Regions from separate parts of the Pantoea sp. X-Soil-ISGK-421 genome, predicted to be linked through region 2. Evidence: predicted binding sites of a transcription regulator. Region 2 holds the regulator's gene; the other holds the start of a gene.
The links. Region 2 encodes PhoB, which activates phosphate uptake and scavenging genes when phosphate is short. Its sites were predicted from a motif close to CTGTCATAAAACTGNCNNAT; they were not measured.
Positions count from the first base shown of each region.

Region 1: the regulator PhoB is predicted to act here: its motif matches at 2,572-2,591, upstream of AC6I8K_RS11200 (heavy metal response regulator transcription factor).

Region 1 covers NZ_AP035979.1:2,382,231-2,398,554, reverse strand. Annotated here, with positions in the region: gene AC6I8K_RS11215 (NtaA/DmoA family FMN-dependent monooxygenase) at 1-5, shown strand, start outside; gene AC6I8K_RS11210 (multidrug effflux MFS transporter) at 176-1,387, shown strand; gene AC6I8K_RS11205 (alpha/beta hydrolase) at 1,384-2,427, opposite strand; gene AC6I8K_RS11200 (heavy metal response regulator transcription factor) at 2,651-3,340, shown strand; gene AC6I8K_RS11195 (heavy metal sensor histidine kinase) at 3,333-4,787, shown strand; gene AC6I8K_RS11190 ((R)-mandelonitrile lyase) at 4,856-5,326, shown strand; gene AC6I8K_RS11185 (carboxymuconolactone decarboxylase family protein) at 5,304-6,065, shown strand; gene AC6I8K_RS11180 (flavodoxin) at 6,090-6,680, shown strand; gene AC6I8K_RS11175 (alpha/beta hydrolase) at 6,726-7,769, shown strand; gene AC6I8K_RS11170 (aldo/keto reductase) at 7,888-8,739, shown strand; gene AC6I8K_RS11165 (aldo/keto reductase) at 8,772-9,761, shown strand; gene AC6I8K_RS11160 (hypothetical protein) at 10,077-10,355, shown strand; gene AC6I8K_RS11155 (CsbD family protein) at 10,398-10,607, opposite strand; gene AC6I8K_RS11150 (TetR/AcrR family transcriptional regulator) at 10,910-11,527, shown strand; gene AC6I8K_RS11145 (hypothetical protein) at 11,589-11,792, shown strand; gene AC6I8K_RS11140 (MFS transporter) at 11,873-13,186, opposite strand; gene AC6I8K_RS11135 (hypothetical protein) at 13,179-13,814, opposite strand; gene AC6I8K_RS11130 (amidase) at 13,817-15,160, opposite strand; gene AC6I8K_RS11125 (DUF2848 domain-containing protein) at 15,169-15,849, opposite strand; gene AC6I8K_RS11120 (GntR family transcriptional regulator) at 15,965-16,324, shown strand, end outside.
Region 2 covers NZ_AP035979.1:986,243-1,002,566, forward strand. Annotated here, with positions in the region: gene AC6I8K_RS04440 (DUF4810 domain-containing protein) at 1-237, shown strand, start outside; gene AC6I8K_RS04445 (DUF799 domain-containing protein) at 234-887, shown strand; gene AC6I8K_RS04450 (SbcC/MukB-like Walker B domain-containing protein) at 948-4,625, opposite strand; gene sbcD (exonuclease subunit SbcD) at 4,622-5,839, opposite strand; gene phoB (phosphate response regulator transcription factor PhoB) at 6,038-6,727, shown strand; gene phoR (phosphate regulon sensor histidine kinase PhoR) at 6,748-8,064, shown strand; gene AC6I8K_RS04470 (PstS family phosphate ABC transporter substrate-binding protein) at 8,398-9,324, shown strand; gene AC6I8K_RS04475 (cobalamin-independent methionine synthase II family protein) at 9,491-10,594, shown strand; gene brnQ (branched-chain amino acid transport system II carrier protein) at 10,997-12,316, shown strand; gene proY (proline-specific permease ProY) at 12,384-13,739, shown strand; gene AC6I8K_RS04490 (inositol monophosphatase family protein) at 14,143-14,952, opposite strand; gene AC6I8K_RS04495 (mechanosensitive ion channel family protein) at 15,144-16,324, opposite strand, start outside.

The DNA of each region.
Region 1 (16,324 bases), 1.4 Mb from region 2:
CCTGATACGATTCACCCAGGTGCGCATGAATGCGCACCCTACAACATCGTAGGGTCGCCATTCATGGCGACCGCTAATTAATGAATCCTATTCATAGAGCCAATCCTCTTTCAGGCCATTATCTTCACCATCCCTTCCGCTACTATGACCGTATTCGATCTCTCTGGAATTCAACATGGATCACGCCTCAACGCGTTCTCAATCCTTCACCGTCAAATCGAGCGGTTTGCCGTTTATCCTCATTCTCAGTGCGTTGATGGCGATCACCTCGTTATCCACCGATATCTATCTGCCCGCCATGCCGATTATGGCGCGCGAGCTGCACGGCGATGCGGAACTCACCATTACCGGATTTCTCATCGGCTTCTGTATTGCCCAGCTCATCTGGGGACCGATCAGCGACCATTTTGGCCGCAAAGTGCCGCTGTTTATCGGATTGGTGCTGTTTGTGATCGGCTCTGTCGGCTGTGCCCTTTCCAGCGATATCACGCAGATTGTGTTCTGGCGGGTGTTTCAGGCGCTGGGTGCCTGTACTGGGCCGATGCTGGCGCGCGCGATGATCCGCGATCTCTTTGCCCGCACCCGCGCTGCGCAGATGCTCTCCACGCTGATGGTGGTTATGGCGATTGCACCGATTGCCGGGCCGCTGCTGGGCGGTCAGATGATCCGCGTGACATCCTGGCACGCCGTCTTCTGGCTGCTGGCGGTTATCGGCGGCGTGATGCTTATTTTGATGTGCTGGTTGCCCGAAACCTTACCGGCAGACAAGCGGATAAAAGCGTCGCTAGCCGGTGCGTTTAGCAACTATCTTGCTCTGCTGAAAAATCGCCATTTCATGCGCTTTACGCTGTGCGTGGCGTTCTACTACGTGGCGGCTTACGCCTTCATTACCGGCTCGCCTTTCGTCTATATCTCTTATTTCGGCATCGATGCGCAACATTATGGCTGGCTGTTTGCGGTGAACGTGGTGGGTTTGATGGCGGTCAGCATGGTGAACCGACGTTTGGTGCACCGCTATCCGCTGGAATCCCTGCTCAAAGTAGCGGTGATCACGGCCACCTTCGCCGCGTTAATAGTGGCGCTGAGCGCCAAACTGGCCTTCGGTGGCATCCTGATGATTATTCTACCGGTGTTTGTGTTCTTCTCGATGAACGGCATTATCGCCGCAACCTCCACGGCCGCCGCCATGGATACCGTGCCCAATATGGCGGGTTCCGCCTCAGCGCTCATCGGCTCGCTGCAATATGGCAGCGGCATTATTTCATCGTTGTTGCTGGCGCTACTCAGCGATGGCACGCCCTGGACCATGGCGTGGATTATCGCGCTGTTTACCGTGGCAAGCGCGGTGATGGCGCTCAGCGCCGCCACGGTAAAATCTCACGGTTAAATGTTTTGGTCGAAGAACGGATCGAGCTGGCCCATCGCCTGATCGACATAACGCGGTACCCAGTACGTCTCGATATGCGTTGCGCCTTCAATCAGATACAGCTTTTTGTTGGTGGTGCCGGTGGCTTTACTAAACGCACTTTGCGTCATGTAGAGCGAATCCGCTTTGCTGCCCGCCATCATCAGCACCGGCTGATTAATCAGGTCCATGTTGCTTTGAGCGTCAAAGCGCATCAAATCCAGCAGGCTGCTGGTGGTGTAGCGGAAGGTTGAATTTGGATGTGCATGGGTTTTCCAATAGTACTCGTAGCCCTGGCGATAGAGATCGAACGGCAGTTTAGCAATCTGCTCATCTGTCAGATTGGCATCGCCGGAATAGGTGACTTCACCGGTGGTGGCTTCTTTACTGCGTGCCTCGGTTGCTGCCCGCAGGCGATCCTGAATCGTCGCGAGCTGTGAATCCTGATAGCCGTTACGTCGCACCAGGCCGGAATCAAACATGCTCAGTGTGGCCAACGCTTTAAAACGTTTATCGGTCTGCGCGGCTTTGAGGGCATAACCGCCGCCACCGCAGATACCCAGTAAACCGATGCGTTTCGCATCAACGCCGGGATAGCGACTAAGGTAATCCGCCATGCCGTGAATATCTTCGATACGGTTAGCCGGTTTATCTACGCTGCGCGGCATGCCGCCACTGGCACCTTGATAGGCGGCATCGGCAGTGATGGTGATGTAACCGTGCTCGGCAAGACGCTGCGCGTAGAGGCCGGCAACTTGCTCTTTCACACCGCCGTTAGGATGAGCGACCACGATGGCCGGATAGTGCTTCGCCGGGTCGTAATTGGCGGGCGTATAGACGTTGGCGGCAATTTGTAGCCCGTGCAAATCATACTTCACCGGATGGATGTTGACTTTGCCCGCTACGTTTTGCGTGATGGCGCCGTGATAAACCAGCGTGAAAGGGTTCTGCTGGTGGTTAGCGGCCTGAACGCTTACGGACATTGCCGCGATCAGCAGGGCATGGATAGCAGTGAGTTTCATCTTCGCTCCCGGAGAAAAGTCGCGGCCTGCAAAGTGGGCTCGCGAGAGTGATATCGTCGGGTGAGCTTAAGGCGCCCGGGCTGTCAGCATCATGACCACAAGATAACAACCCTGTCAGTTTCACCGGGGCGTTGGCTGACAGCGCTGTCAGCAAATTGTCAGCTTACTGTTGGTGAGCTGCCGGCAAAATACCGTTTAAAGGTTGACATAAGGAAGCCCCGCGATGCGCTTATTGTTGGTTGAAGACGAAGAGAAGACCTCCACTTACCTGAGCCGGGCGTTGGGTGAATCGGGTTTTACCGTTGATGTCTCAGCTGACGGCGCAGAAGGCCTGCACTTTGCGCTGGAGTTCGATTATGACGCGGTGATTCTTGATGTGATGCTGCCAGGCATTGACGGTTACCGCGTGCTTGAAGGGATTCGTAGCAGTAAACAGACGCCGGTGCTGATGCTCTCGGCGCGCGGCTCGGTGGATGAGCGGGTAAAAGGGCTGCGCCTGGGGGCGGATGATTATCTGCCCAAACCCTTTTCGCTAATTGAGCTGGTGGCGCGCATTCAGGCGCTGGTGCGCCGTCGCATCAGCGATGGTGCCGACATCACGCAACTGCAAATCCATGATTTGCATCTCGATCTGCTGGCCCGTCGGGTGTTTCGCCACGGTATTCGGCTTGAGCTGACGGCTAAAGAGTTCGCACTGCTCAGCCTGCTGGCGCGGCATCAGGGGGAAATATTGTCGAAGATGATGATCGCCGAGCAGGTGTGGGACATGAATTTCGACAGCGATGCTAACGTGGTTGAGGTGGCCATCAAACGGTTACGCGCCAAGATTGATGCACCTTTTACGATTAAGCTGCTGCACACTGTGCGCGGCATGGGTTACGTGCTGGAAGTGCGGGAGCCTCACCATGATTAAACGTTCCATTTCCATACGTCTCGCACTGATGTTCGTGCTGAGTATTGTGCTGATCGTTTCGACCATCGGCTTGCTTCTGCGCGCTTCACTGCATGACTCGTTGCAAAAGCAGATGCATAACGAACTGCTGTTTCGGGAATCCTTAATGAGTCCGTGGATCACGGCGCGCACCTCAGACGATGGCTGGGCGACGTTGGCCCGTAAATTTACCGATTTAACCAGCGCCGAAGGCGAACGCGTGCGTTACTGGATTTTGAGCGATGATGCGCGTTTTAGCCTCGGTGGCGCGCCGCCGTTGGGCGTGAATTGGGCTTCCTTGCAGGAAGGGTTTAATAAAGTGCCAGGCGCAACGGATGCCGCCTGCTCACTGTTCTTGCTGGTCAAAACCCTTGCGGCTCGCGGTGAGCGACCCGCGTTGCGCTACGTGGTGGCCATCGACTCAACGCCCTATATGGGTACGCTTGATGCTTTCACGCGTACCTTACTGATCGTTTCGTCCATCGGCGTATTTATCGTGGCGCTACTGGGCTATGCCGTATCCCGTATTGGTTTGCGTCCGGTTGGTGCACTGAGCCAGCAGGCGCATCAGCTGGCACCGGGCGATCATACTCAGCGACTGGACACCTGCAGGTTACCGGATGAGCTGCAGCCGCTGGCTGCTGCCTTTAATGGTGTGCTAGAGCGGCAGGCGATTGCCTGGCGGCAGCTGGAGAGTTTCAATGCTGATGTCGCACATGAATTGCGCACGCCGCTCACCAATTTGATTGGTCAGACGCAGCTCGGGCTGGCGCGCCGCCGCTCGCCGGCGGAGTTGGAGGATCTACTCGGTTCCAACCTCGAAGAGCTGGAACGCATGACCTCTATCGTCAACGACATGCTCTTCCTGTCGCATGCGCATGCCGGGGAACATGCTTCACAGCTGACGCGCGTTTCCCTGCGCGCCGAGACAGTGAAAACCGCCGAATATGTTGAACCCTCATTCGCCGAAAAACAGTTGAAATTGCAGATCGACGGCGACGTGTGGGTGCATATCGACCGTCGCTTATTCCACCGTTCGCTGGCGAATCTGCTGGAGAACAGTGCGCGACATGCGGCACCGCACAGCACCATTAGCGTTAACTTCAGTGAAAACGCCGGTCAGGCAGTGGTTGCGGTCACAAATCCCGGCGCCGCCATCGCGCCCGAACATCTGCATCGACTGTTTGAACGTTTTTACCGGGTTGATTCTGCGCGCGCCAAAAGTACCACCCATCACGGGCTGGGGTTATCGATTGTGCGCGCGGTCGCCATCATGCATCGCGGTGATGTGTTCGCGCGCAGTGAAGGTGGAATGAATACCTTTGGGCTGACCTTTGCCTTAACGCCTGAACGTAAATCGCTGTCAGCTGCCGCTCGCGATGTCGCAGCGATCAAAACTGACAACATTGTCAGCAACCCGTCAGCATGACGACATCTGCGCCTCGTTAGAATCGATGCCTCGCAGCATCCACGTTCAATAAATAAAGGACGCATTGCATGACAGCAAAATCGGGCTTTCTGGGGCTATTGCTGCCCCTTGCTTTCTCATCTTTTGCTGCCGAGCCGGTAGTAAAGATTACACCGGCCGGCAGCCAACCGGCACTTTCGGGTCCGGCGCAAAATTTTACCGGCCAGGTACGCGTTGATCCGCTGTTTGTGGCGGATGAACAGATCAATGCTTCGGCTGCTTATGTCACCTTCGAACCGGGTGCGCGATCGGCCTGGCACACCCATCCCGCCGGACAGCGCCTGATTGTCACCTCCGGCGTAGGGTTAACCCAGCAGGAGGGGCAGCCGGTGCGCACTATTCGCGTTGGCGATGTGGTGTCGTGCCCGCCGGGCGTCAAGCACTGGCACGGCGCGAGTGCCAACAGTGCCATGACGCACCTTGCGGTGACCGGCAGAGTGGATGGCAAAAGTGTGACCTGGCTGGAGAAAGTGACTGATGAACAATACCGTGCCGATTAAGTCCTTCACCTTCGCCCTACTCATGCTTTTTGCCGGTAACCTGACTACCTATGCTGCAACTCACCAGGGAGTAACACCTGCAATGAACGAGTCATCGAATCAGTCCGAAACCCTCTCCGCACGACAACAAGCCATTCCTCTGATGGCGGTATTTATGGCAACCAGCAATATGGAAAAACTGGATGCCGCGCTGAATCAGGGGCTGGATGCTGGCTTGACGGTCAGTGAAGCCAAAGAAATTCTGGTGCAGCTGTATGCCTATACCGGATTTCCGCGCAGTCTCAATGCGCTGAGCGCGTTGATGAAAGTGACAGAAGCGCGTAAGCAGCGCGGCATTAAGGATCAACCGGGCAAAGAGCCTGTGCAGCCCATTCCGGTGGGGGATGCGCTGCGTCAGCTCGGCACCGCTAACCAAACCAAAATTTCTGGCGCGCCAGTACAAGGACCGCTGTTTGATTTTGCGCCGGTGATCAACCAGTTCCTGCAAAGCCACCTGTTTGGCGATATTTTTGCCCGTGACAACCTTGACTGGCAAAGCCGCGAACTGGCGACGGTAGGTGCCTTAGCCGCCACGCCGGGTATTGAAGCGCAGCTGCTATCGCATACCCGTGCCAGTTTGCGGGTAGGGTTGACGCGCGGGCAGCTGCAGCATCTGGTGCAAATTTTACGTGCCAGCGGGGAAGAGCAGGCCGCTGCGCGCGCGGAAGCCGCACTGCACGCGGCGCAAGATACGCCATAGATTTCATGTCAGAGGAGCGAAGTCATGTCAGATGCGCATGATGCTAACCGCAGAGTACTACTCAGCGCGCTGGCGGGCGCGGCGTTTTCCGCTGCCGTGCTTAAGCCGGCGTTGGCTAACACCGTGCCTGGGCAAAATAACCGCGCGACGCTGGTGGTGTATTTCTCCCGCAGTGGCAATACGCGGGTACTGGCAGGTGTTATTCATCGTCAACTCAACAGCGATATTTTTGCAATTGAACCGGCAGTGGCCTATCCCGATGACTATTTTCAAACGGTTGAGCTGGCGAAAAATCAGCGCGATCGGCAGGTGAAACCGGCGTTAAAAAACAGCGTTGCGGACTTTGAACGCTACCAGACGATTTATCTGGGCTTTCCGGTTTGGGGCACCACGGTGCCGCCGGTGGTGCAATCGTTTCTCAGCAGCCATGATTGCCGTAATAAACGCATCATTCCGTTTATTACCCACGGTGGTTACGGCATCGGCGACAGTGAAGCGATTCTCGCTACGCTGGCCGCGGCGGCGCAACGAGAAAAACCGCTGGTGCTGGAGTGCGATCAGGAGAGAAGAACCACCGAGACCGTCACCCAATGGTTAGCGACGGTTGACAGCTAATACACAAACATAAAAGAGGGAAAGCGTGTGAAGAGATCGGTAAAAATCTGGGGTGTAGGTTTGCTGGTGGCGGGGTTTATCGCTACCAGCCACGCCGAACCGTTAGTGATTCAGGCACAAGGCAGCTTCGCTGCGGGCGGTACGGTGGTGACAGCGCCGGGACAATTTGATGCCAAAAAACCGCTGGATGCAGCGGGCCAAACCTATCATGGCGACCACGCGGCGGTGTTTTATCAGATTCCGCAACATCCGCATAAATATCCCATCGTGATGCTGCATGGTGCCGGACAGTTCTCGCGCACCTGGGAAAGTACCCCGGATGGGCGCGAAGGTTTTCAAAATATTTTCCTGCGTCGCGGATTTGCCACCTATCTGGTTGATCAACCGCGCCGGGGTGCGGCTGGTCGTAGCACGGTAGCAACCACTGTCACGCCGAAACCGGATGAACAGATGTGGTTTAACCAATTCCGCCTTGGCGTATGGCCCACCTTCTTTAAAGGCGTACAGTTCTCTCAGGATAAAGACGCGCTGAACCAATATTTCCGCCAAATGACGCCCAATACCGGGCCGTTTGACGTCAACGTCATCTCCGATGCGATGTCCGCCGTTATCGACAAAAGCGGTCCCGCCATTCTGTTTACCCATTCACAGGGCGGCGGGCCTGGCTGGTATACCGCGATGAAAAACAGCAAGGTTAAAGCCATTGTCGCCTTTGAACCGGGCAGCGGCTTTGTGTTTCCCGAAAACGAATTGCCGGCACCGATGCCCAGCGCGTTCGATACGCTAAAAGGCGAGCCGGTGGCGCTGGACAAGTTCATGGCGCTGACCAAAATTCCGATTCTGATTTTCTATGGCGACAACATTCCGGATAAAGCGAGCAGCATGCCAGCGCAGGACAGTTGGCGGGTAAGGCTGGCGATGGCGCGCCAGTGGCGAGATGTGGTCAATAAACACGGTGGCGATGTGCAAGTGATCCATCTGCCGGAGATTGGCATTAAAGGAAATACGCACTTCCCATTCTCCGATCTGAATAATGTGCAAATCGCCGACCAGGTTAGCGCATTTTTCCAACAGAAGAATCTGCAGTAGCCGGCCAGCAGGGGGGATTAATTCATGAATTGAGTTAATAAACCCTAGCTAATTACCGGGTCTAATCAAAACAATCCTCAGGCGTTATGCTTTCGGAAACTAACGAAAGGATAACGCCATGCAAACTGTAAAACTGAATAACGGTCTCGAGATGCCGCTGCTGGGCTTTGGTGTGTTTCAGATGACCGATGCCGCTGAGTGTGAGCGCGCAGTGATTGATGCCATCGAAACCGGCTATCGGCTGATTGATACCGCCGCCTCATATCAAAATGAAACTCAGGTTGGTAATGCCATTAAGCAGAGTGGGGTGGCACGTGACGCGCTGTTTGTCACCACCAAGCTGTGGCTGCAGGACACCAGCTACGAGGGCGCTAAAGCGCAGTTTGAGCGTTCGCTTAATCGCCTGCAGATGGACTATGTCGATCTCTACTTGATTCACCAACCTTACGGCGATGTGCATGGCGCCTGGCGTGCCATGGAAGAGCTGCAGGCAACAGGCAAAATCAAAGCCATTGGCGTCAGTAACTTCCAGCCCGATCGTCTGGCCGATCTCATCGCGTTTAATAAAGTGGTGCCGGCGGTGAATCAGGTTGAAGTTAACCCCTTCAATCAGCAACTGCATGCGGTGCCGTGGATGAAGAGCCGCAACATTCAACCTGAAGCCTGGGCACCGTTTGCTGAAGGCAGAAACGGCTTGTTCCAGCATCCTGTCCTGACGGCGATTGGCGAGAAATATGGCAAAAGCGTCGGTCAGGTAGTGCTGCGCTGGATCTTCCAGCGCGGCATTGTTTCGCTGGCCAAATCGGTACGCAAAGCGCGTATGGCAGAAAACATCAATGTGCTGGACTTTGAATTGAGCGATGCAGAAATGCTGCAAATCACCGCGCTGGATAGCGCGACCAGCGCCTTCTTCTCGCACCGCGATCCGGCGATGGTGGAGTGGCTGACAGGCCGTAAACTCGACGTTTAATCATGACCGACGCAAATCTGAGGGACAAATCAATGCAAAAACGTTATCTGGGAAATGCCGGATTAGAAGTTTCAGCGCTTGGTCTGGGATGCATGGGGCTAAGTCATGGCTACGGTCCGGCAACTGATACCCAGCAGGCCATGACGTTAATTCACGCAGCGGTAGAGCGCGGAGTCACTTTTTTCGACACCGCTGAAGTGTATGGGCCGTATCTGAATGAAGAAGTGGTCGGCGCGGCTTTGCAGCCTTACCGTGACAAAGTGGTTATCGCCACCAAATTTGGCTTTACCTTTGGCGATGACAATAAGCAGCAGATCCTCAATAGCCGACCGGAGCATATTCGTGCAGCCGTTGAAGGCTCGCTGCGTCGGCTGAAAACCGATGTGATTGATCTGTTGTATCAGCATCGCGTCGATCCGAATGTGCCAATTGAAGAGGTTGCCGGCACGGTTAAGGATCTGATTAATGAAGGCAAGGTCAAACATTTCGGTTTATCGGAAGCGGGCGCTAACACCATTCGGCGTGCGCATGCCGTGCAACCGGTCACGGCGCTGCAAAGCGAATACTCAATGTGGTGGCGTGAACCGGAACAGGAAATTCTGCCGCTGCTAAACGAATTGGGTATTGGTTTCGTGCCGTTTAGCCCGTTAGGTAAAGGCTTTTTAACCGGTGCAATTAAATCGGGAGCGACCTTTGGCGAGGATGATTTCCGCAGCAAAGTGCCACGCTTTGCCGCCGAAGCGCTGGCCGCCAATGAACAACTGGTAACCTTAGTGGCGCAGCTAGCGGCGGAGAAAGGCGTGACGTCGGCGCAAATCGCGCTGGCCTGGCTGCTGGCGCAGGCGCCGTGGATTGTGCCGATTCCAGGCACCACCAAGCTGCATCGTCTGGAAGAAAATCTCGGCGCCGCTGACCTCGCGCTCTCCTCTGCCGAGTTACTCAAACTGACGCAGGCATTGGAAACCATCAAGGTGATCGGTGAACGCTATCCCGCAGCATTACAGGCGCGGGTAGGCGGTTAATCACAAGCACCTTTAGCGTAATGCTTGTCAGTAAGAGATGAAAACCCAAATTACTGAACGCTCGCAGTGTAGCGGCGCAATCCAATGCGCGATAAATCGCGTCGCTACGGAATGTGCGGTGATTGGATGCGGTGTTTACCTGTGCTGTATTACAACCACTTTGCGGCGTGTTCCTCGCGCCGCAAGCCATTCCTTATGATGTATTTTTCGATTGTATCGACGCTTTTTTATATTTGACGTTTTTTACTCATTGGGTATGCTCTGCGCAATCAGGATCCTCCGGCCAGGGTTGGTTTAGACGGTGACAGAGAGCCCATGAAAAACAGTAATGACAAACAGTTATGCGACATCATGATTGGTGATGCAGTGATTGAATTATTTGATGCAGACGCGGCCATTTCGCACACCACCTTGATTGCGCAATTAGAGAAGATGATTTATGCGGGTGGCTCGGCGGACGACATTCGGGTCGCCAGAGTGGCATTAGAGGTGGTGAAGCGTGACAGCACAGCCGGTAACGTTGAGGCCTCAGAAGAGAACATGATGAGCTTTATGGCTAAAAACAGCGGGGCGGATGATTCCACTCAGCATTAATCAGTGAATGCCGGACAAAGGGTGTCCGGCAGAACTGCAGGGTTACCAGTGGTACTTATTCGAATCTTCCCACTCTTTCACTTCTTTCTCCGCACGGTCTTTTTCATAACCGTAGCGCTCCTGAATTTTACCGACGAGTTGATCGCGTTTGCCTTCAACCACGGTCATATCATCATCAGTCAGGTCGCCCCATTTTTCCTTCACTTTTCCCTTGAACTGCTTCCAGTTGCCGCTAATACGATCTTCGTTCATGTCGATCTCCCTATTTAGTCGTTACCGGTTACTGAAGGATCATTAGGGTTGGCCGAATGCCAACCGCTGCATTAATCCTGGCACAGGATTTGCGCTTTGCTTCGCTGGCGTGTGAGCTAACTCATAAATTTGCTATCAGGTTAAATTTGCAGGTTAAATGTGCAGCTAACAGCATTAAAAACTATACAATTTAAGGGGTTATCCGAGGAAGGCTATACAGGCTCTCACCAGTTAGGCTATAGTGACCAACGAAATATTTTTTAGTCAACTTCTGGAAACCTGCATTAATCGATGTGTCAGCCATGAGCAAACCGCCAACCGCAGAATCGAAAAACAGAGATCGAGGCCGCCCGAGAGAGTTCGATATCGAACAGGCTCTGGACAAAGCCATGATTGTTTTTCGCCAAAAGGGTTTTCATGCTGCTTCATTGAACGATTTGGGCGAAGCGATGGGGCTGACAGCGGGCAGCATTTACAAAGCATTCAAAGATAAGCGCAACCTGTTTCTGCTGGTGTTTGAACGCTATCTTTCGGTGCGCAATGCCGACTTGCGCCAGCGTCTGGCGCAGTTCACTACCGGCCGCGAGAAGCTCAGCGAGCTGCTGCAGTTTTACCTCGATTCGGCGCGGGCAGTGGAAGGCCGCACCGGCTGTTTGGTGGTGGGCAGCGCAGTAGAGTTGCAGGTGCTGGATGACGATCTATCGCAGTTGGTGAGTGAAGCGGTAATCCGCAATAAAAACTTTCTCGCCTCGTTGCTGCGACTTGGCCAGGAAGATGGATCGGTGACGCAGAGTCTGGATACCGAAACAGCGGCGGGGTTGATTCTGTGCATCGCCTTTGGCATGCGCGTTGTGGGCAAGATCACGGATGTAGCAGACGAACCCGAGACCATCAAGTTAGTAATGAAGCTGCTGGACTAAAATTTGGCTAATTAGGAGGTGGATACTTCCTAAATAAGCGAAGCGTAAAGCCGGAGGGCGAGTGAAAGACGAAGATTCAGACATTACGGAAGATATTCGCGCATTGGTGGGAAGGGTGGTGACACGCATTCTTCGTCCTGATGAGGCGCTTACCGTTCAGGAACTTATTGGCGCGTTGTATCGCCTGAGTTTGCGTTCCACCGACAGCAAGACGAAAGTCGCCTGCGAGAAAGCCATTCGTATTCTGGCTAAAAAACTGCACTAACTGGGTCGCGCGTGCCGCGCCTTGTTGTTCTCCTCTGCTAAAGTCTGGCAATCCCTCGCCAAACACCAACATCATGCTGATTAAAGCGGGTGGTGCGCGGTCTCTTTCGCTTTCCACAGCGCAAACAGCGTGATCAGTAACGCCAGGCTGACATACCCCGACACCCACAGCGTGCTGCCCATCTCTTTATACAGTGATGTAATAATCAATGGCGCAAAGCCACCGCCGATAATGCCCGCCAGCGTGTAAGCCAGCGACGATCCAGCGTAGCGCACGTGGCTGGGGAACTGCTCGGTGACAAATGCCGCCTGCGGTCCGTACATCACCGCATGAATCAACAGCCCGCCAATCACTGCCAGTACGATCAGGGTCGGCTGTGAGCTATCCAGCAGCACAAAGAACACAAACGACCAGACGATGGCCAGCAGCGCACCGGCGATGTAGACCGGGCGACGACCGAGCTTATCGGAGAGCGCGCCAAACATCGGAACCGTAATCGCATTGCCGATGGCACCCAGCATGGTAGCCATCAACGCCAGCGGACGCGGTAACTGCAGCACCGTGGTGACATAGGTGAGGGTGAAAACCACCACCAGCGCATACAACACGTCTGAGCCGATACGTGAACCGCCGGCAATCAGCAGCTCACGCGGATAACGCACAAACACTTCTTTCAGCGGGGTATGCGTGGTTTTCTCCGCCTGTTGCATCGCTACAAACGTTGGTGTCTCTTCCACGCCGCGACGCAGCCATAAACCAAACATCACCAGCAGCAGACTCAGCAGGAACGGAATGCGCCATCCCCACGCCTGGAACTGCTCACCGCTTAATGCCACCGTCACCAGCGTGATAAATCCGGTGCCAATCAACGTGCCGCATGATGGACCCACTTGGGCAAACGAGGCGTTACGGCCGCGTTTGTTCGCATCGCCGTGCTCCATTGACAGCAATACCGCACCGGCCCATTCACCGCCGAGCGCAATGCCCTGAATAAAGCGCAAGGCCACCAATAATACCGGGCTCCAGATGCCCCACGCCGCATAGCCCGGCAGCAAGCCCATCAACGCGGTGGTGACACCCATAATCACCAGCGTGGTGATAAGCACGGCTTTACGCCCGGCGACATCGCCCAGATGACCAAAAATAAAGCCGCCGACCGGACGGGAAATGTAACCCACCGCATAGGTGGAAAATGCCAGAATGGTACCGACCAGCGGATCAAAGCTGGGGAAAAATACGTGGTTGAATACCAGCGCCGCCATGATGTTATAGACCGTGAAGTCATACCATTCCAACGCGGTGCCGATCGAGCTGGCCGCCGCGAGGCGACCGGTTTTGGTGTGGCTGGCGCGCGCGCCTGAAGCGTGCGGCAACGTTGAATCGGTATTAGCCATGAGCCATCTCCTGTTTGGTTAACTGCCAGCTGAGGGAGTAAAGCTGAACGTCCGCGTTGAGTGCCTGCGCGGCATCCGCGGCGAGGGTTTTACACACCTGCGCATCACGGCAGAACAGCAGCAGCATCGGATGCATCGGTCGCGTCGCGCGGGTTTCCCGTGGCAGCGGCGAACTCAGCGTGGTGTCAGGCGTCAGCAAACGTGAGGCGATATAGCCCGGTTTTTGCTGCACGCGGCTTTGCCAGTCGCCCAGCGATGCAACATCTGTACCGGTTTTTAAGGTCAGTACCGCCAGCTGGCTGCCGGTTCCCTGGCCATGCTGATGGGAGATGGCGCAGACGCGGCGCATCGGGTTGACCATTTTGTTGAGATTTTTCACCGACCATTCTGTCTGGCGTGTGAAGGCGGCGTGATAATCCGCACTGGTGAAGGCTTCCAGCGATGCGGTTTCATACAGGCCGAGGTATTTGCGTTCAGCATCCACCGCTTGATAACGCGTGCCGCTGAGAAATCCGCTGATCGCCACGCGCTCTTCTACGTGCTCGTGGTCATACCATTGGTTGAAATCCGCTTCATCTGCAGCATCGATATTGGTGGCGACAAACAGCATGCCGTGGGATTGAGTCATGTTCAGCTACTCCGTTTCAGGGTGGTTTCAATCGCGGCAGCCCAGCTGAGTAATGCAGCATCGTTGCCATGGGTGGAAGAGAGCATCAGGCCAACCGGCGCAGCGCCAGGCTGATGACAAGGCAGAGAAATTGCACAGCCATCCAGCATGTTGATCACGCTGGTGTTGCGCAGCATCAACAGGTTGACCTGCATATAGCGCGCAGGATCCTCAAGCTCGGCGAGCGTGGGGGCAATCAGCGGCACTGTTGGCATCAATATGCCGTCGAAAGGCGCCACTGCTGCTTCCACTCGCGTTTTCCAGTCGGCGCGCAGCTGATACAGCGCGGCGGCATCGTCGGCATTCAGCAGGCTGCCGCGTTTAATGCGCGTCAAAACCTGCGGATCGTAGGCTTCAGGCTGGGATTGGGCGTAATGCTGATGCCATTGCCAGGCTTCCCACGCGGTAATACCGCCGCGCGCGTTGAGGGTTTCAAGTTCGGCCAGCTCCTGCAGCGGCAGCTCGGTGATTTTCACGCCCTGCGCGCGCAGCAGTTCGAGCGCGCGCTCCCATGCGGCGCTGACGTGTGCGTCAAGCCCATCCAGCACCCGCGTTTGTGGGAAAACGAAATGTGCATCAGACAAATTGCGCGCATCCCTCTCCAGCGGCCGATCGGCAATCACACTGTCGAGCAGCCAGCAGCTCTGTACGTCGTGAGCAATCACGCCGATGCTGTCGAGCGAGGCCGCCAGCGGTAACGTTCCGCGTTGGTTGATACGGCTGGCGCTCGGTTTAAAACCGGTTAAGCCGCACAATGCCGCTGGAATGCGCACCGAGCCACCGGTATCGGTGCCCACCGCCGCCAGGCACATGCCATCACTCACCGCGACCGCCGCACCCGAGGACGATCCGCCGGGAATGCGCTGCTGCGCCCGCTGCCAGGGATTGGCGGGCGTGCCGTAATGCGGATTGATGCCGAGGCCAGTGAAAGCGAACTCTGTCATATTGGTTTTGCCCACGATGGTGGCACCGGCCTGCAGCAGCCGATCAACCATACTGGCATTCGCCGTGGCTTCGCTGGCGTTGCTGAGTAAACGCGAACCGGCCAGTGTCACTTCTCCAGCGACATCAAACAGATCTTTGATGCTAATGGGCAGGCCATCAATCGCGCTACGCGGCTGTTGCTGTTGCCAGCGCATGTTGGCTTGTGCAGCCTGCTGCTGGGCACCCGCGGCGTACACGCGAGTGAATACGCGCTTGCCTTCACCGGCTTCCGCCGCAATAGCGCTCAGCGCATCCTGCGTCAGCGTTTCAGGGCTGATTTGCCCGGCGAGCAGTTGCTGGCTCGCTTGCCATAACGTTGTCATAGGGATCCTCAGGCGATAACCGGCAGCGAGCCAGTGATGTAGGTGTGTTCCAGCGTGCGGTTCAGCACGGGATCGTGCAGGGCCATGCGAAATTCACTCGCAGGACGAATACCGCCGATGGCGCTAAGCGTGCCGCACGACATGGCGAAGCCTTCCTCGACCTGTCCGCCAGCGAAATAACGGCTTAACAGGTCGAGCGGCGTCAACAGCGAGGAGAGGGCGCCTTGTTGATAGGTGACCCAGTCGCCGTTCACTTTAATCCAGGCGCTGAGCTCCAGCTGATCCCAATGCGCGTTGAGTTCCGCCATGCGCCATGCGTGACCCGCAACCGGTTTGATGCACGCCTGTTTCGATAGCGCAACGCTAAAGGTTTCCAGATGACGATCGGTATGATCGGAAATCAGCGAAACCCAGTATTCGCCGCGATGGAAAAATACAAAGGGTTCGGCTTCACCGGATGTTTGATCGCCAACCACTTCCAGCTGCATCTGCTGACTTAATTGATTGGTCGCGACGCGGTAAAACAGCGGCACTGCACCAGGAGCGGGCACGCCAAGCGCTTCCAGCTCCCTGATATGGTGCAACACCGCTTGCTGGTCACGTCCGACCCAGCCCGCGATAACCAGCTGATTAACCTCAACATTAAGTACTGCCGCATCTGCATAATCTGTCGTAAACCGTAATTTCATGGGATAGATCTCCATCTGAGAAATGCGTGTGAAATTTCACTGTGATTTCAATCTAGCCATTTTCATGCCAGGTTTTTGTGTAATATGTCTCAGTTACCTAATAAGGATTTGCGCGATGAGTAATCTGATGGCTGAAAATGTGAGCTCGCCAACTACCCCGAAGAGCATTTCGCTTAACGAGCGAGCCTATCTGGCGTTTAAGCACCGGCTGATCACGCTGCGCTATAAACCGGGCGAATATCTCAATATCGCGCAGGTGATGGATGACCTTGAGATGGGCAGGACGCCGGTGAATCAGGCGGTGCATCGGCTGGAAACAGAAGGGTTGCTACAAATCATTCCACGTAAAGGCGTGATGGTGTCGCCGCTGTCGATTGATGATGCGCTGGAGTTAATTGAGGTGCGTCTGGTGAATGAGGCGCTGTGTTTACGTTTGGCGACGCAGCGCGTCAATGCGGCGCAGATTGTCTATTTG
Region 2 (16,324 bases):
AAAAATGACAGCGATCCGCAAAAGCAGATTGAGGCACTGAATCTGGATATCGAAAAAGCCAAAGCGGTTAACAAGCCAGTGGCGCCAGGCCTGCACGCGCAATTGGGGCTGCTGTACGCCAAAAACGGTGATACCGATAAAGCCTTCGGCCAGTTTGCCACCGAGAAACAGCTGTTCCCGGAATCGGCCCCGTACATGGACTTTCTGATGAAGAAAAAACAAGGAGTTGCCCAGTGAAAAAAATCATTGCTGCTTGTGGTGTGCTCGCCGCACTGCTGCTGACCGGTTGTGCGCACAAAAAGCCGTATGACTACAGCGCCTTCCGCGCCAGCAAACCGGCATCTATTCTGGTGCTACCGGCGGATAACCGTGCGCCCGATGTGAATGCGGCCAACAGCTTCACCTCTTTGGTGACGCGTCCACTGGCCGAAGCAGGCTATTACGTGTTCCCGGTGGCGGTGGTAGATGAAACCTTCCAGCAGAACGGATTAACCAATGGCCATGAAATCCAGGCCGTTAGCCCGCAGCGCCTGCACGATATTTTCCACGCCGACAGCGCGTTGTACATTTCTGTAACCGATTACGGCAGCAGTTATCAGGTCATTCAGAGCGTGACCAAGGTGTCGGCAACGGCACGCCTGGTGGATTTGCGCAGCGGTAAAGAGCTGTGGCAGGGGATTGCCACCGCCAGCGACGCGGAAGACGGCAACAACAATAACGGCGGCATTATCGGCATGTTGGTCTCCGCTGCGATTAAGCAGATTTCCAGCAACGTGTCCGATAAGGCGCACACTATCGCCGGTGTCACCAGCGCCCGTTTATTAGCGCAAAACGAGCAGGGCGGTTTACTGGTCGGCCCGCGTTATAAGTTGGCGACAGTAAGGTAAAACCCGGTGCGCATGAATGCGCACCCTACGTAGGGTCGCCATTTTTGGCGACCTGGTTTTTTACTCGCCCGGCAACTCCAGTTTGCTGTAGCCTAATCCATTCATCTTACGCACCCGGATCTGCACCGGAATACGCTCTTTCATCGCTTCCACATGACTGATCACGCCAATGGTTTTGCCGCTGGCGTTCAGGGCGTCGAGCGCATCCAAGGCGGTATCCAGCGTCTCGGCATCCAGCGTGCCGAAGCCTTCGTCGAGGAATAATGATTCGATGCGCGTTTTATGGCTGACTAAATCCGACAGCGCTAACGCCAGCGCCAGGCTGACAAGGAAGCTCTCACCGCCCGACAGCGTACGGGTGTCGCGCGTGGCATCCGCCTGCCAGGTATCAACCACTTCCAGTTCCAGCTCTTCACTGACGCGGCGTTGCAGCAGGTAGCGACCGTGCAGACGATCGAGCTGACGGTTCGCCAGCCACACCAGATGATCGAGCGTCAGGCCTTGCGCGAAGCGGCGGAATTTATCGCCTTTGGCCGATCCAACCAGATCGTTCAGGCGGCTCAACTGCGCCAGCTCCACTTCATCAGTAGCGATTTGCGTCAGCAACGACTGCTGCTGTTGACGCCGTTGCGCATCGCTGTGCAACTGCTGCTGTGCCTCGCCCTGTTGACGCGCATTGTCACGCAGGGTCACGCGTAGCTGTTCCAGCTGGTGCTGGATGTGGGCGGCGACTTCATCACTGAGATCCGCCGGGCGCTGCTGCTGATGCATTATGCCGCGCTGCGTAAGCTGTTCACTCAGGGTAAGTTGCTGCTGGCGCTGTTGATCCAGCGTCTGCAACTGCTGGCGGAGTTGCTGCACCTCGCGCTCATCGAGCAGGGCGGCGCGCAGTGCCGATTCATCAGCAAAATCACTTTGCTGCAGCGCGGCAAGGAAGGCATTTTCTGCGGCAGCGACGCGTTCACTCAACGTGTGTTGCTGCGCAGCAATTTGCTCACATTGCCCATTCAGGCTGTGCAGCAAGCTTTGTGCCTGTTGCCACTGCTCTAATTGTTGCGCCAGCGCCTGCTCACACTGCTGTAGCGCGGCGTGTTGCTGTTGACGTGCTTCCGCCACCCGACGATCGCCAAACAACTGCTGACGCTGCTGCTGCTGCTGTTGATGCTGCTGTTGCAGAGCGTTGAGCGAGTGCTGCAGCTCATCAAGCCGCTGCTGTTCACGCGCCAAATTCTGCTGCAAGCTGCTGCGTTCACTCTCTGCTTTTGCCAGCTGTGGCTGCAACTCGCTGTATAAACGCTCATTTTCCTGCCATGAAGTCCAACGCTGCTGCAGCGCGTTGATCCAGCCTTCCCGCGCTGCCGCTTGTGGCAGGCTGAGCTGATGCTGCGACAATTGTTGTTCCAGCTGCTGCGCCAGTTGCTGCATGGCGCTGCGTTCAGTGGCTTCGCGTTGGATGATTTCATCCAGTGTCTGCTGCGTACTGATGATCTGCTGCTGCGCCAGCTGCTGCTGATTTTGATGCTGTTGCCACCGTTGCTGCTGTTGCAGATGGGCGTCTTTTGCCTGCTGTACCGCACGTGCGGCGTTTTCCCGCACCTGTAGCTGCTGCTGCTGTGTCTGTTCCTGCGCATCCTGCTGTTGCTGCCACTGCGCAAAGTCATCCTGTTGCTCCAGTGTGCAGGTAAGTGCCAGCTCACCGCACAGCGCTTGCCACTGGGTGTTCACCGTTGTGAGCTGCTGGTCGTATTCGCTGATTTCCTGCTGCAGCGACTGCTGCTGTTGCAGCGACAATTTTTGCTGCTCGCCTTTGGCGGTGCCGGACTCTTTCAGCTGCGCCACGCGCGTTTCCAGCTCGGCCAGACGCTGCTGATTGGCGCCTGGCTCAAGCTGCTGATATTGCGCGATAGCCGGATGCTGGCACGAGCCGCACAGCGGGCAGGGCTGATCCGGCTGCAGTTTCGCGCGCTCATCAGCCAGCTGGGCGATAGTGCGCTCCAGCTCGCAGATTTTGCGCACATCAAGCAGCGCCTGATGTTCCCGCTTGTAGGCTTCGCGCAATACCTGCAACGCCTGTTCAGCTTCCTGATGTTCCTGCTGTAACTGCGCCAGTTTCTGCTGACGCTGCACCCGCTGCGGCTGTAGCGAGCGCCACTGCGCGGCGAGCAGGCTGAGCTGCTGCCGCGCAGCACGCTGCGCTTGATGTTGCGTCAAGGCAGCACGCAGCTGCGGACTGGCGACTTCAGACTCAAGCGAAGTCAGTGCTTGCTCCGCTTGCAGCCGCTGCTGCGCGGCCTGCGCTTCGGCTTGCTGCAAGGGTTGCGCCGCCTGTTCACGCTGGGTCTGCGCCTGTTGATGCTGCTCCAGTTGGTTGCGCTGCTGCTGTTGCTGCGCAATCAACTGTTTTAGCGTCTGTTCGCGTTCATCCAGTCGGGCGATCTCCGCCTGCCAGCGGGTCAGTTCAGCGCCCCAATGGGCCACTGCAGCTTCTCGGGAGCGGAATTCCTGCTGCTGCGCCAGCTGCTGTTGTAAATGTTCACTTACCTGCTGTTGCTTGCTGAGCGCGGTTTGGCTGGTTTGCAGCGCCTGTTGCTGCTGCACATGCAGCCGCTGTTGCTCATCCAACTGCTGTGACAGGGTGGTGATGCGTTGATCGAGCGGGATAACCTGCTCGGTCAGCAGCGTTTCTAGCTGCTGCTGTTGCTGTAACGCCTGCTCGCGTGCCTGCTGCGCTGCCTGATAGTGGCTTTCGTGCTGTTGCAGCGCGCTTTTGGCCTGCTGCTGTTGCGCCTGTCGCTGCTGTGATTGCTGTTCCAGCGTGCGACGATCGCTTTGCAACTGTTCGCGCTGTTGTAGCTTCTCACGCAGTTTTTCTGCCGGTTCGGCCCGCGCCAGCCGCTGACGATCGCCATCGGCCTGCTGCCAGGCCTGTTGCGCGGCAAGCAGCGTCTGTTCCGCCTGCTGCTGTTCCTGCATTAGCTGCTGTTGCTGCATCAGCCATTGTTGCTGTTGTTGCGCCAGCGTTAGCTGTTCGCTGAGGGCTTTCTCCTGCACACTCAGATCCGCCAACTGCTGCGTCAGTTCTGAGCGGCGCGCTTCATCGAGCAGCGACATGCCGCCGGCGCGGGCGCGCAGCGTCTCCAGTTCGCCACGCGCGGTGCGCCAGCGCTCGTAAATCTGCACCGAGATTTGTCCGTAAATTTCGGTGCCGGTTAGCTCTTCCAGCAGCTCGGCGCGTTCGCCGGGTTTGGCATTCAGAAAGGCGGCAAACTGGCCCTGCGACAGCATCATCGAGCGGGTAAAGCGGGCGAAGTCGAGTCCCGACAGGGTTTCAATTGCTTTCAGTTTGTCGCCGACTTTATCGGCGATGATTTGATTATCGGCTACGCGTGCCAGCTCGACGCGCGGCACCTGTAGCTTGCCGTCGGCCAGGCCGCGCGCGCGGTTCTGGCTCCAAAAGGCGCGCCAGGCTTCCCCTTTGATCTCAAACTCCACTTCGGCCAGACACTCGGCGGTGTCTCGCGTGATCAGCTCATTCTGCGTTTGCGACAGCGTGCCGAGGCGCGGCGTCTGGTGATAGAGCGCCAGACAAATGGCATCAAGCAAGGTGGTTTTGCCCGCGCCGGTGGCGCCGGTAATGGCAAATAATCCGTTGCTGGCAAAAGGCTCACGGCGGAAATCGATAAACCATTCGCCGCGCAGTGCATTGAGGTTTTTAAAGCGTAGCGTCAAAATTTTCATGCAGATGGATTCTCCAGCGCCGCGAGGGTGGTGCGGAACAGCTGCGTGAGTTGCTCGGCCTGCTCTGCATCCAGCTGATCTTCCTGCGCCAGGCGGCGGGCAAAGACCTCTTCCACTTTTAATTCGCTCAGAGTTTCGTTCTCCAGCCGTTCCAGGCTGCGCTGCCGCTGCTCCCGGCTGCGGCGCACCAGCAGTACTTCAACCGGCAGTTTTTCGGTCAGTGCTTCAATACGGCGTTGCAGATCGCTGAGATATTCCTGCGTGGTGATCTCAATATCCAGCCACGTGGGCTGTTCGCTGGCGCTTTCGCGGAACTGCGCCAGCTGATGTTCGATCTCCGCCATTGAGCCTTTCAGCATCTGCATCGGCTGGAAGTGCGGAATGGTCAGCGGCGTGACCGTCTCCAGCGTGGTGCTGAACGTCAGCAAGAAGACGCTTTTCTCACGGCCGAGTTCATCAAAACTGAGCGGAATCGGCGAGCCGCTATAGCGAATATGCTCGCTGTTGGCGATGCGCTGCGCGCGATGGATGTGACCGAGCGCGATGTAATCCGCGGGTGGAAACGCCTGCGCCGGAAACGCATCCAGCGTGCCGATATAGATGTCGCGCACCGAATCGCTTTTTGTCACGCCGACAGTGGTGAGATGGCCGGTGGCGATGATCGGCAGCGTGCTGTCCAGCGCCTCGCGCTGCGCCAGCGCGGCAGCATAGCAGTGCTGATAATGCTGCTCGATCGCTTCCAGCAGCGAAATCTGCTTCTCGCGCCCCGATTGTCCGGCCTGACTGCGCAGGATATCGCGTGGACGCAGATAAGGAATGGCGCACAGCAGCGCACCCGGCGCGCCATCGCGCTGCGTGAGCGTTAACACCTGCTGTTCGCCTTGTGGTGTGGCGCTGGTGATCACCTGGGTATTCAGGCAGGCCAGCAGCTCGCGCGATTCATTCAGCGTCGCCACCGAATCGTGATTGCCCGCCAGCACCACCAGTTGACAGCCGCTCGGCTGCAGCGCCACCACAAAACGGTTAAACATTTCGCGCGCGTAGCTCGGTGGCGAGCCGGTATCAAACAGATCGCCCGCGACGATGAGCGCATCCACCTGATGCTGCACAATCTGATCCAGCAACCAGTCAAGAAACGCCTGGTGTTCCCGGGCGCGACTTTTGCTGTAAAAGAACTGGCCGAGATGCCAGTCAGCGGTGTGAATGATGCGCATGTTTGCTCCGTGCTGAGTTTAGCGAAGGCGAATTATAACCACTTAAGATCACAAAGAAAAAAAGCAGATTTTTATTGTGACATTTCCGTTTTTTATCTATCTATCTTAAGGCAGTGTTTTTCATAAAAGTGTCACAAAACTGACGCATAATGACGCCGCAAATCCCAGTGACACGGTGTCACACTAGCAGGAGTTACAATGGCTAAGCGCATTTTGGTTGTGGAAGACGAAGCTCCCATCCGTGAAATGTTATGTTTCGTGCTGGAACAGAATGATTACCAGCCTATTGAGGCGGAAGATTATGACAGCGCGATTGGTAAGCTGATCGAACCCTGGCCTGATTTAATTCTGCTGGACTGGATGTTGCCCGGCGGCAGCGGTATCCAGTTTATTAAGCATTTGAAGCGTGAAGCCATGACGCGCGACATTCCGGTGATGATGCTGACGGCGCGCGGTGAAGAAGAAGATCGCGTGCGCGGTCTGGAAGTGGGGGCGGATGACTATATTACCAAGCCGTTTTCGCCAAAAGAGCTGATGGCGCGTATCAAAGCGGTGATGCGCCGTATTTCGCCGATGGCGGTGGAAGAGGTGATTGAGATGCAGGGGCTGAGCCTCGATCCGTCATCGCACCGCGTGATGTCGGAAACCACGCCGCTGGAGATGGGACCGACCGAATACAAACTGCTGCACTTCTTTATGACGCATCCGGAACGCGTTTACAGCCGCGAACAGCTGCTGAACCACGTGTGGGGCACCAATGTGTATGTCGAAGATCGCACCGTCGATGTGCATATTCGCCGTTTACGTAAAGCGCTGGAACTGACCGGCCACGATCGCATGGTTCAAACCGTTCGCGGAACAGGGTATCGTTTCTCAGCCCGCTACTAAACGTAAACGGAGTTTTTACCGTGCTGGAACGACTCTCCTGGAAGAGACTTTTGACCGAGCTGGCGCTGGTCTGTTTACCTGCGCTGGTGTTGGGTCTGTTGTTCGGCTATCTGCCGTGGCTGCTGCTGATTGCGGTGAGCGGCGTGATGTTGTGGCATTTCAGAAATCTGATGCGTTTGTCACACTGGCTGTGGGTCGATCGTTCAATGACGCCGCCCACCGGACGCGGCAGTTGGGAACCGCTGTTCTATGGTCTGTATCAGATGCAGCTGCGCAACCGGCGGCGTCGGCGTGAGCTGGGTAATCTGATCAAACGTTTCCGCAGCGGTGCAGAATCGCTGCCGGATGCCGTGGTACTGACCACCGAAGAGGGCACCATTTTCTGGTGCAATGGTTTGGCGCAACAGCATCTTGGCTTGCGTTGGCCGGAGGATAACGGCCAGAACATCCTCAATTTGCTGCGTTATCCTGAATTTTCCCGTTATATCCGCCAGCGCAAGTTCGACATGCCGCTGACGCAGATCCTCAATAATCAGCATCATATGGAATTCCGCGTGATGCCATACAGCGAAGGGCAGTGGCTGATGGTGGCGCGTGATGTCACCCAAATGCACCAGCTGGAAGGCGCGCGACGTAACTTCTTTGCTAACGTCAGCCATGAACTGCGTACGCCGCTAACGGTGCTGCAAGGTTATCTGGAAATGATGGACGACTCGGTAATGAACGAGCGCACGCGCAGCAAGGCATTGCATACCATGCAAGAGCAGACGCGACGCATGGACAGCCTGGTAAAACAGCTGCTGACCTTATCGCGGATTGAAGCGGCTCCGGCCATCGATCTGAAAGAGACAGTGGATGTGCCTGGCATGCTGCTGCTGTTGCAGCGTGAAGCGGAAACGCTGAGTCAGGGACGTCATACCATCCATTTCCACACCGATCCGCACCTTAAAGTGTTCGGCAATGACGAGCAGCTGCGTAGCGCCATTTCCAATCTGGTCTACAACGCGGTGAATCATACGCCGGAAGGCACGCGCATCGACATCAGCTGGTTGCGTACCAAGCAAGGTGCGCAGTTTAAGGTGTGCGATGACGGGCCGGGCATCAGCGAGCAGCATCTGCCACGCCTCACCGAGCGTTTCTACCGTGTGGATAAAGCGCGTTCGCGCGCTACTGGCGGCAGCGGTTTGGGGCTGGCGATTGTGAAACATGCGCTGGGCCATCATAACGCGCGGCTGGAAATCACCAGCGTGCCGCATCAGGAAACCTGTTTCAGCTTTCTTCTGCCGCAGCGGTTGATTGTGGCTAACGTGGCTCAAGAGCGCGTTAACACCGAGTGAGTCAATTTATTGCCTATGCATTCAGGTGCGCATAAATGCGCACCCTACGAAAACCCAGCTCCGTAAACGTAGAGTCGCCCTTCATGGCGTAATGCCGATCAGTTAAGCGCCGTATTAATTACCGCACATTCCGTAGCGGCGCGATTTATCGCGCAATAAATTGCGCCGCTACAAGGTGTGCGCCAGGTAGTTGGGGTTTTCATCTCTTAACTGACCAGCATTACGCCATTCATGGCGACCTTTTCGTGCCTCACTGATTGCCATGACGCAATTTATTGCGCGTTAAATCGCGCCGCGACAGAATAGAGCCCTTATTGAATTGCGGAACCGCTCATGAAATCGCTGTTGCTCTCCTGCATGCTGCTTTGCTCTGCTTTAGCACATGGCCAACAAACCATGCTGACCGGCAATCTGAGCAGCGTCGGATCGGACACGCTTGGCTACCTGATGACCTTGTGGGGCGAGGATTTTAGCCGTCAGTCGCCGGGCGTGAACGTTCAGGTGCAGGCGGCGGGATCTTCAACCGCACCGACCGCGCTGGCGGCGGGTGCTGCTCAACTGGGCGCGATGAGCCGCCCGATGCAAATCGATGAACGTCAACTCTTTACCGCGCGCTACGGCTACCCGCCGCTGGCCGTGCCGGTGGCGATGGATGCGCTGGTGGTAGTGGTCAATCAGGATAACCCGTTGCCGCGCATTGCGCCGCAACAGCTCGACGCGCTGTTCTCCATTACCCGCCTGTGTGGCGGGCGGCAAGTGCCGCAACGTTGGGGCGATCTCGGCCTGAGCGACAGCCGCTGGGCCACGCGCAGCATTCAACGTTATGGCCGCAACTCGGCTTCGGGAACGTGGGGCTTTTTCAAGCAGCAGGCGCTGTGCAAAGGGGATTTTCGCGCTAACGTTGCCGAATTTCCCGGTTCTGCGGCGGTGGTACAAGCCGTTGCCGCCACGCCTAACAGCATTGGTTATGCCAGTTTTGGCTTTCATCTCAGCGGGGTGAAAATGCTGCCGGTCGTCACGGCAAACGGCGACAGCGTGACGCCGGATGCCGAATCCATTCGCAGCGGCCGCTATCCGTGGTCGCGTCCGCTCTATATCTATGTCAATAAAGCGCCGGGTAAACCGCTGCCGCCGCTGGTCAATGCGTTTCTGCATCAGGTCTTGTCGCCGCAGGGTCAACGTCGGGTGAGTGAAGCCGGTTATCTGCCATTGTCGGATAGCCAGATGTCACAAGCACGCGCGGCAATTGAGGGAAATTGAAGAACGTGCATCTGAACATGAAATAGTTTCATGTGACCTGAATTTTCTTCCGTTGCCGAATGTGTAACAGCGTGGCATTCTTCTTAGACATATAGCCGTCCAGATGGCTGATATAACTCAGCGAAATTATACCCTGACGCAACTATGCGCTCAGCCAGGAGAGAAGATGCCACGTCATAATCCGTTCCGTGCCGATACCGTCGGCAGTTTTCTGCGTCCCGCAGCCATCAAGCAGGCGCGTGTGCAGTTTGCCAATGGCGAAATCAGTGCCGATCAATTGCGCCAGGTTGAAGATCGCGAAATCCGTCACGTTGTGGAGCAGCAGCGTGCCAACGGCCTGCAGATCGTTACCGATGGTGAATTCCGTCGCGCCTGGTGGCACTTCGATTTCTTCGGCGATCTGCACGGCGTAGAGCTGTTCGAAGCGGAGCAGGGCATTCAGTTCAACGGCGTGCAGACCAAAGCGCACGGCGTGAAAGTCACCGGTAAAGTGGCCTTTAATCCTCAACACCCGATGCTGGATCACTTCCGCTTCCTGCAAAGCGTGGCGGGCGATGCGGTTGCCAAAATGACCATTCCAAGCCCAAGCGTGTTGCACTTCCGCGGTGGCCGTAAGGTGATCGATGCTACGGTTTATCCCGACCTCAAAGAGTACTTCGCCGATCTGGCGCAGACCTACAAAGATGCCATCAAAGCGTTTTACGACGCGGGCTGCCGTTATCTGCAGCTGGATGACACCGTGTGGGCATACCTGTGCTCAACTGACCAGCAACAGCAGATCCGCGAACGTGGCGAAGATCCACAGGAACTGGCGCGCATCTATGCTGAAGTGCTAAACAGCGCGCTGGAAGGCAAGCCGGAAGATCTGACCGTTGGTCTGCATGTGTGTCGCGGCAACTTCCGCTCGACGTGGATCTCCGAAGGTGGCTATGAGCCGATAGCCGAAGTGCTGTTTGGTGGCGTGAATATCGATGCCTTCTACCTTGAGTACGACAATGAACGTTCGGGGGGCTTCGAGCCGCTGCGCTTCCTTAAGCCAGGCCATCAGCAGGTCGTACTGGGCCTGATCACCACCAAAACCGGTGAGCTGGAAGATGCGGCACAGGTGAAAGCGCGTCTGCAGGAAGCGTCGCAGTTTGTTAGCCTCAACCAAATCTGCCTCAGCCCGCAGTGTGGCTTTGCGTCTACCGAAGAGGGCAACAGCCTGAACGAAGAGCAACAGTGGCAGAAGATTCGTCTGGTGGTCGAGATAGCAAGAACGGTCTGGTAATGCTGTAAACCTGAACAAACAGGCGCGTAAATCGCGCCTTTTGTGCATCTCAAGGCCGATTTATGCAAAGAAATCTCCCGTACTGAGGAAAGTTTTAGCAAATCATCTGGGGTGTTTTCCCGCTATTCCACCGTGATTCACTGCTTTATCCCGCTATCTTGTTATATCCTTCTGGTTTTCCGATCCCGTATTGCCTTTCTTCGCTATAAACGTTCTAATTTGCGCCGTTGTCGATTTATCCCTCTGCGAACAGAAGAAAAGTAGTTTAAATCACCTGCGCTTTAGCGTTTTAGACCGCATATCACGCTGGTCTTGCCTGATAAGGCTTTGTTTTAGCGCATCCAGAGGACAACACGAACCCAACTTCCACCGCAACATCAGCTACAGGCAGTACAGAAGTTTATGACACACCGTTTAACCTCCAAGGATATCCTGGCGCTGGGCTTTATGACGTTTGCCCTGTTCGTTGGCGCAGGAAATATCATCTTCCCACCGATGGTGGGAATTCAGTCTGGCGAACACGTTTGGGTGGCGGCATTCGGCTTCCTGATTACCGCTGTCGGCTTACCGGTGATCACCGTCATCGCGCTGGCGCGCGTGGGCGGCGGCATTGATGCGCTGAGCTCACCGATTGGTAAAGCCGCCGGTTTGCTGCTGGCGACGGTTTGCTACCTGGCGGTTGGGCCGCTGTTTGCCACGCCGCGTACCGCTACCGTCTCCTTTGCCGTCGGCATTGCACCGCTGACCGGCGATGGCGCGCTGCCGCTGTTGATCTACAGCCTGATTTACTTCGCGCTGGTGATCGGCATCTCGCTCTATCCAGGCAAACTGCTGGATACCGTGGGCCACTTCCTTGCTCCGCTGAAAATTTTGGCGCTGATTGTGCTTGGCGTCGCCGTGCTGATCTGGCCTGCCGGTGGCGTTTCACCGGGTACGGAAGAGTATCAGCGAGCGGCCTTCTCCAGCGGCTTCGTCAATGGTTATCTGACCATGGATACGCTGGGTGCGCTGGTGTTCGGTATTGTTATCGTCAATGCGGCGCGCTCACGCGGCGTTGAAGATGCCAAATTACTCACGCGCTATACCATGCTGGCCGGCATCATTGCGGGTATCGGTTTGACGCTGATTTACCTGACGCTGTTCAAACTCGGCAACGATAGCGGTGCGTTGGTTGCGCAGAGCGCCAATGGTGCTGAGATTCTGCATGCTTACGTGCAGCAGACCTTCGGCGGTATGGGCAGCTTCTTCCTTGCAGCGCTGATCTTCGTGGCCTGCATGGTGACGGCGGTGGGCCTGACCTGCGCCTGCGCAGAATTCTTTGCGCAATATGTTCCGCTGTCGTATAAAACGCTGGTATTTATTCTGGGTCTGTTCTCCATGGTGGTGTCGAATCTCGGCCTGAGCCATCTGATTCAGATCTCGATTCCGGTGCTGACGGCGATTTATCCGCCATGTATCGTGCTGGTGGTACTGAGCTTCACGCTGAAGTTGTGGAACAAAAGTTCACGTATCATCGCGCCGACCATGTTGGTCAGCCTGCTGTTCGGTATCGTTGATGCCATCAAAACCACCAGCTTTAAAGATGTGCTGCCGCTGTTCAGTCAGCATCTGCCGCTGGCCGATCAGGGACTCTCCTGGTTGCCGCCATCGCTGGCGATGATGGTGATTGCTGCGGTGGTTGATCGGGCAAAAGGACGTGAGCAGGTCGCCGTTCATCAGTAAGCGACATTGCTGTTAATTCCAACCACGGGCTTGCCCGTGGTTTTTCATTTTCAAGGTACTGAGTGTTATGCAAGAAACCAATAAGCTCAAACGCGGACTGAGCACGCGCCATATTCGCTTTATGGCACTGGGTTCGGCGATTGGCACCGGGCTGTTTTACGGCTCGGCCGATGCCATCAGAATGGCAGGCCCAAGCGTGTTGCTGGCGTACATCATCGGCGGTGCGGTGGCGTACATCATCATGCGTGCGCTGGGTGAGATGTCGGTCAACAACCCGCAGGCCAGCTCATTCTCGCGCTATGCGCAGGATTATCTCGGCCCGCTGGCAGGTTACATTACCGGCTGGACCTACTGTTTTGAAATCCTGATCGTGGCGATTGCCGACGTAACGGCGTTTGGTATCTACATGGGCGTGTGGTTCCCCGAGGTACCGCACTGGATTTGGGTGCTGAGCGTGGTACTGATTATCGGCGCCATCAACCTGATGAGCGTGAAAGTGTTTGGTGAAGTGGAGTTCTGGTTCTCCTTCTTCAAAGTCGCCACCATTATCATCATGATTCTTGCCGGCTTCGGCATGATTTTCTGGGGCATCGGTAACGGAGGGCAACCGACCGGCATTCACAATCTGTGGACCAACGGCGGCTTCTTCGCGCACGGCATTGTCGGCATGCTGCTGTCGCTGCAGATGGTGATGTTTGCTTACGGCGGCATTGAGATCATCGGGATTACGGCCGGTGAAGCAGACGATCCGAAGACTTCGATTCCTCGCGCTATCAACTCTGTGCCGATGCGTATTCTGGTGTTCTATGTGGGTACGCTGTTTGTCATCATGTCGATTTATCCGTGGAATCAGGTGGGCACTTCCGGCAGCCCGTTCGTGCTGACCTTCCAGCATTTGGGTATCGCGGCGGCGGCTTCAATCCTCAACTTCGTGGTGCTGACGGCTTCATTGTCGGCGATTAACAGCGATGTCTTTGGCGTGGGACGAATGCTGCACGGTATGGCGCAGCAAGGTCACGCACCCAAGGTATTCCAGAAAGTGTCTAATCGCGGGATTCCGTGGGTGACCGTATTAGTAATGATGATGGCGATGTTAATCGCGGTCTATCTCAACTACCTGATGCCAGAAAAAGTGTTCCTGGTGATCGCCTCGCTCGCCACCTTTGCGACCGTTTGGGTGTGGATCATGATTCTGCTGTCGCAAATTGCCTTCCGCCGCAAAATTGGCCATGAGCAAGCTGGGAAGTTGGATTTCGCTATGCCGGGTGGCAGTGCAACCGCGTGGTTTGGCGTGGTGTTCCTGGCATTCATTATTGGGTTGATTGGTTACTTCCCGGATACGCGCGTGTCGCTGTACGTTGGTTTCGCGTGGATTGCCGTGCTGTTGCTGACGTGGCCGCTGGTGAAAAAGCGTAAGGGCTGATGTTATTTCAGGTGCGCATCAGTGAGCACCTATTGGATATATCGCAATTTGTAGCGGCGCAATTTATTGCGCGATAAATCGCGCCGCTACGGAATGTGCGTTAATCGCAAGCGCAAAATAAAACGTAGAAAACAACGAGAAATATTAAATAGTCAAAAGCAGTGATGTGATCAAAAAATAATTCGGCGCATCCTGTCGCCGAAAATACATCAAAAAAGGAGAAAATAAGTAATGCTAAGGGATGTTTGACTTACTCAGCATATCGCATTTTGATTGTTGTCGGCATGTTCAGAAAAAAAAGAGAAAACTCCCACATGGGAATAGAGAATTACTTACAGTTAATTTAAGTGATTTTCCTGAAAAGTTAAGCTCGCATAATTTAACGCGCTTAACCTCAAAAAAATTATAACGTCACATGTGCAGGCAGCAGCGCTTTCAACTGTGGATAAATCACGGCATTGGCCAGTAGCACCGGATTGCCGTGCTGCAAACCTTCATGACCGAGATAATCGTTGGTGATGCCGCCCGCTTCACGCATCAGCACAATGCCCGGTAAGCCATCCCAAGGATTCATGTGTGCTTCGTAGTAACCCATTAATCGACCCGCCGCCGCCCACGCACTCATCAACGCGCCAGAACCGTTGCGGATAAACATGCCACCCTGTGCCAGTAACGCGCCGATAAAGGTAGTGAGCGGTTCAATAGGCTGGCTGTTGGAACTGCCTAGACCCAGCAATCCCTGATCGAGCTGCTGCGCGCTGTGCGATTGAATGCGTTTATCATTGACCCATGCCCCTTTTCCCCGACAGGCATGAAAAGTTTCTTGATGATTGGGATCGCAAACCACGCCAATTACCGCTTCATTTTCACAGACAATGGCCAGCGAAACGCACCAGTTGTGCAGGCCATTAACAAAGCTGCTGGTGCCATCAATCGGATCGATCACCCAGATAAAGCGCGCGCCGGAGGTCATGCCGCCGCTCTCTTCGCCCAGTACCGCATCGTCAGGAAAACGTTCGTGGATCAGATGCTTGACCAGTTGTTCAACGTTGCGATCGGCTTCGCTGACCACATCCTGGAGATCCTTCTTATGCTCAACGACGAGCTGATGACGTTGCTGATACCACGATAAAGCACGGCTGGCGGCGGTTTTCGCAACATCACAGGCGAAGTGATAGCGTGCATCGAGTTCGGTAAGCGAAGCTGAAGACATCTTTCCCTCTTATGATTGTCAGGCTGGAGGAGCAACAACTGACGCCGAAAATGGCGTCCTGGCTGTGTGACGGACTTAACAAAAGTTAAGAAAGGCTTCATTAAGCCGTAGATGACCGCGCCTGACAAGAGGAGGAGAAGCACAGCCAGCGAAATTTTTATTTTCGCTGGCTGGTAAAGCGGGATGAAGCGTTAGTGGCGGGTTCGCACGCCAATTTGACGCATGTCATTACCGGTTGGTGATTGGTGAACGCGCAGTCCAAAGGCAGGCAGAACCGCGTAAATATGGTCGAAGATATCTGACTGAATATCTTCATACTCTTTCCACACCGTGGTGCTGGTGAAGACATAGACTTCCAGCGGCAAGCCGTTCTCACCCGGTGCTAACTGACGTACCATTAACGTCATCTCTTTATGAATGCGCGGATGCTGCTCCAGCCAGCTTTGCAACCAGACACGGAAAGTACCAACGTTCGTTAAGCGACGTCCATTCAGCGGTGAATTCAAATCACAGCCCAGCTGCGCATTCCATGCAGCGACCTCTTCACTTTTACTGTTCAGATACGGCGTCAGCAGATGAGCGCTTTTCAGTTGCTGCATCATTGCGTCATCGAGAAAGGCAATGCTGGTGGTATCTAAATGAATACTGCGTTTAATACGACGTCCGCCCGATTCCGACATGCCACGCCAGTTTTTAAATGAATCAGAAATAAGCGCATAGGCAGGAATAGTGACAATGGTGTTATCCCAGTTGCGTACTTTTACCGTGGTCAGTGAAATATCGATCACCGCACCGTCCGCGCCATATTTCGGCATTTCCAGCCAGTCATTCATTTTCAGCATGTTATTTGCTGCCAGCTGAATACCGGCAACCAGGCCCAGAATGGGATCCTTAAATACCAGCATCAACACCGCCGTCATGGCACCGAGTCCGGTGATCAATACGCCCGGAGATTTTCCCAGCAGCAGCGAGATAATCATGATCACCATTAAAATAGCGGCGATCAGTTTCACGCTTTGGATGATTCCGCGCAGCGGCAATTGCTGTGCCAGCATGCTATTAACGCTGAGTTGTTGCAGCAGATCCAGCAAGGAGAACAGCATGAGAAGTGCGAAGATCATCATCCAAAGCTGGGCGACAATCAGCAGCGCACTGTATAACTGGCTGCTGTCATGCAGGAATAATTCGGTTTGCAATTTAAATAGCACGCCTTGCATCAGCCATACGCTGCGGCTAAACAGGCGGCTGTTAATCAACGCCTTCGGCCACTGGCGACTGCTTTTTTCGGTGTAACGACGCAGCAGCGGCAAGATAGCGCGGTGCAGAATGGCGTGAGTGATAAGCGAGATGGCAAAGATAATGGCAATCACTA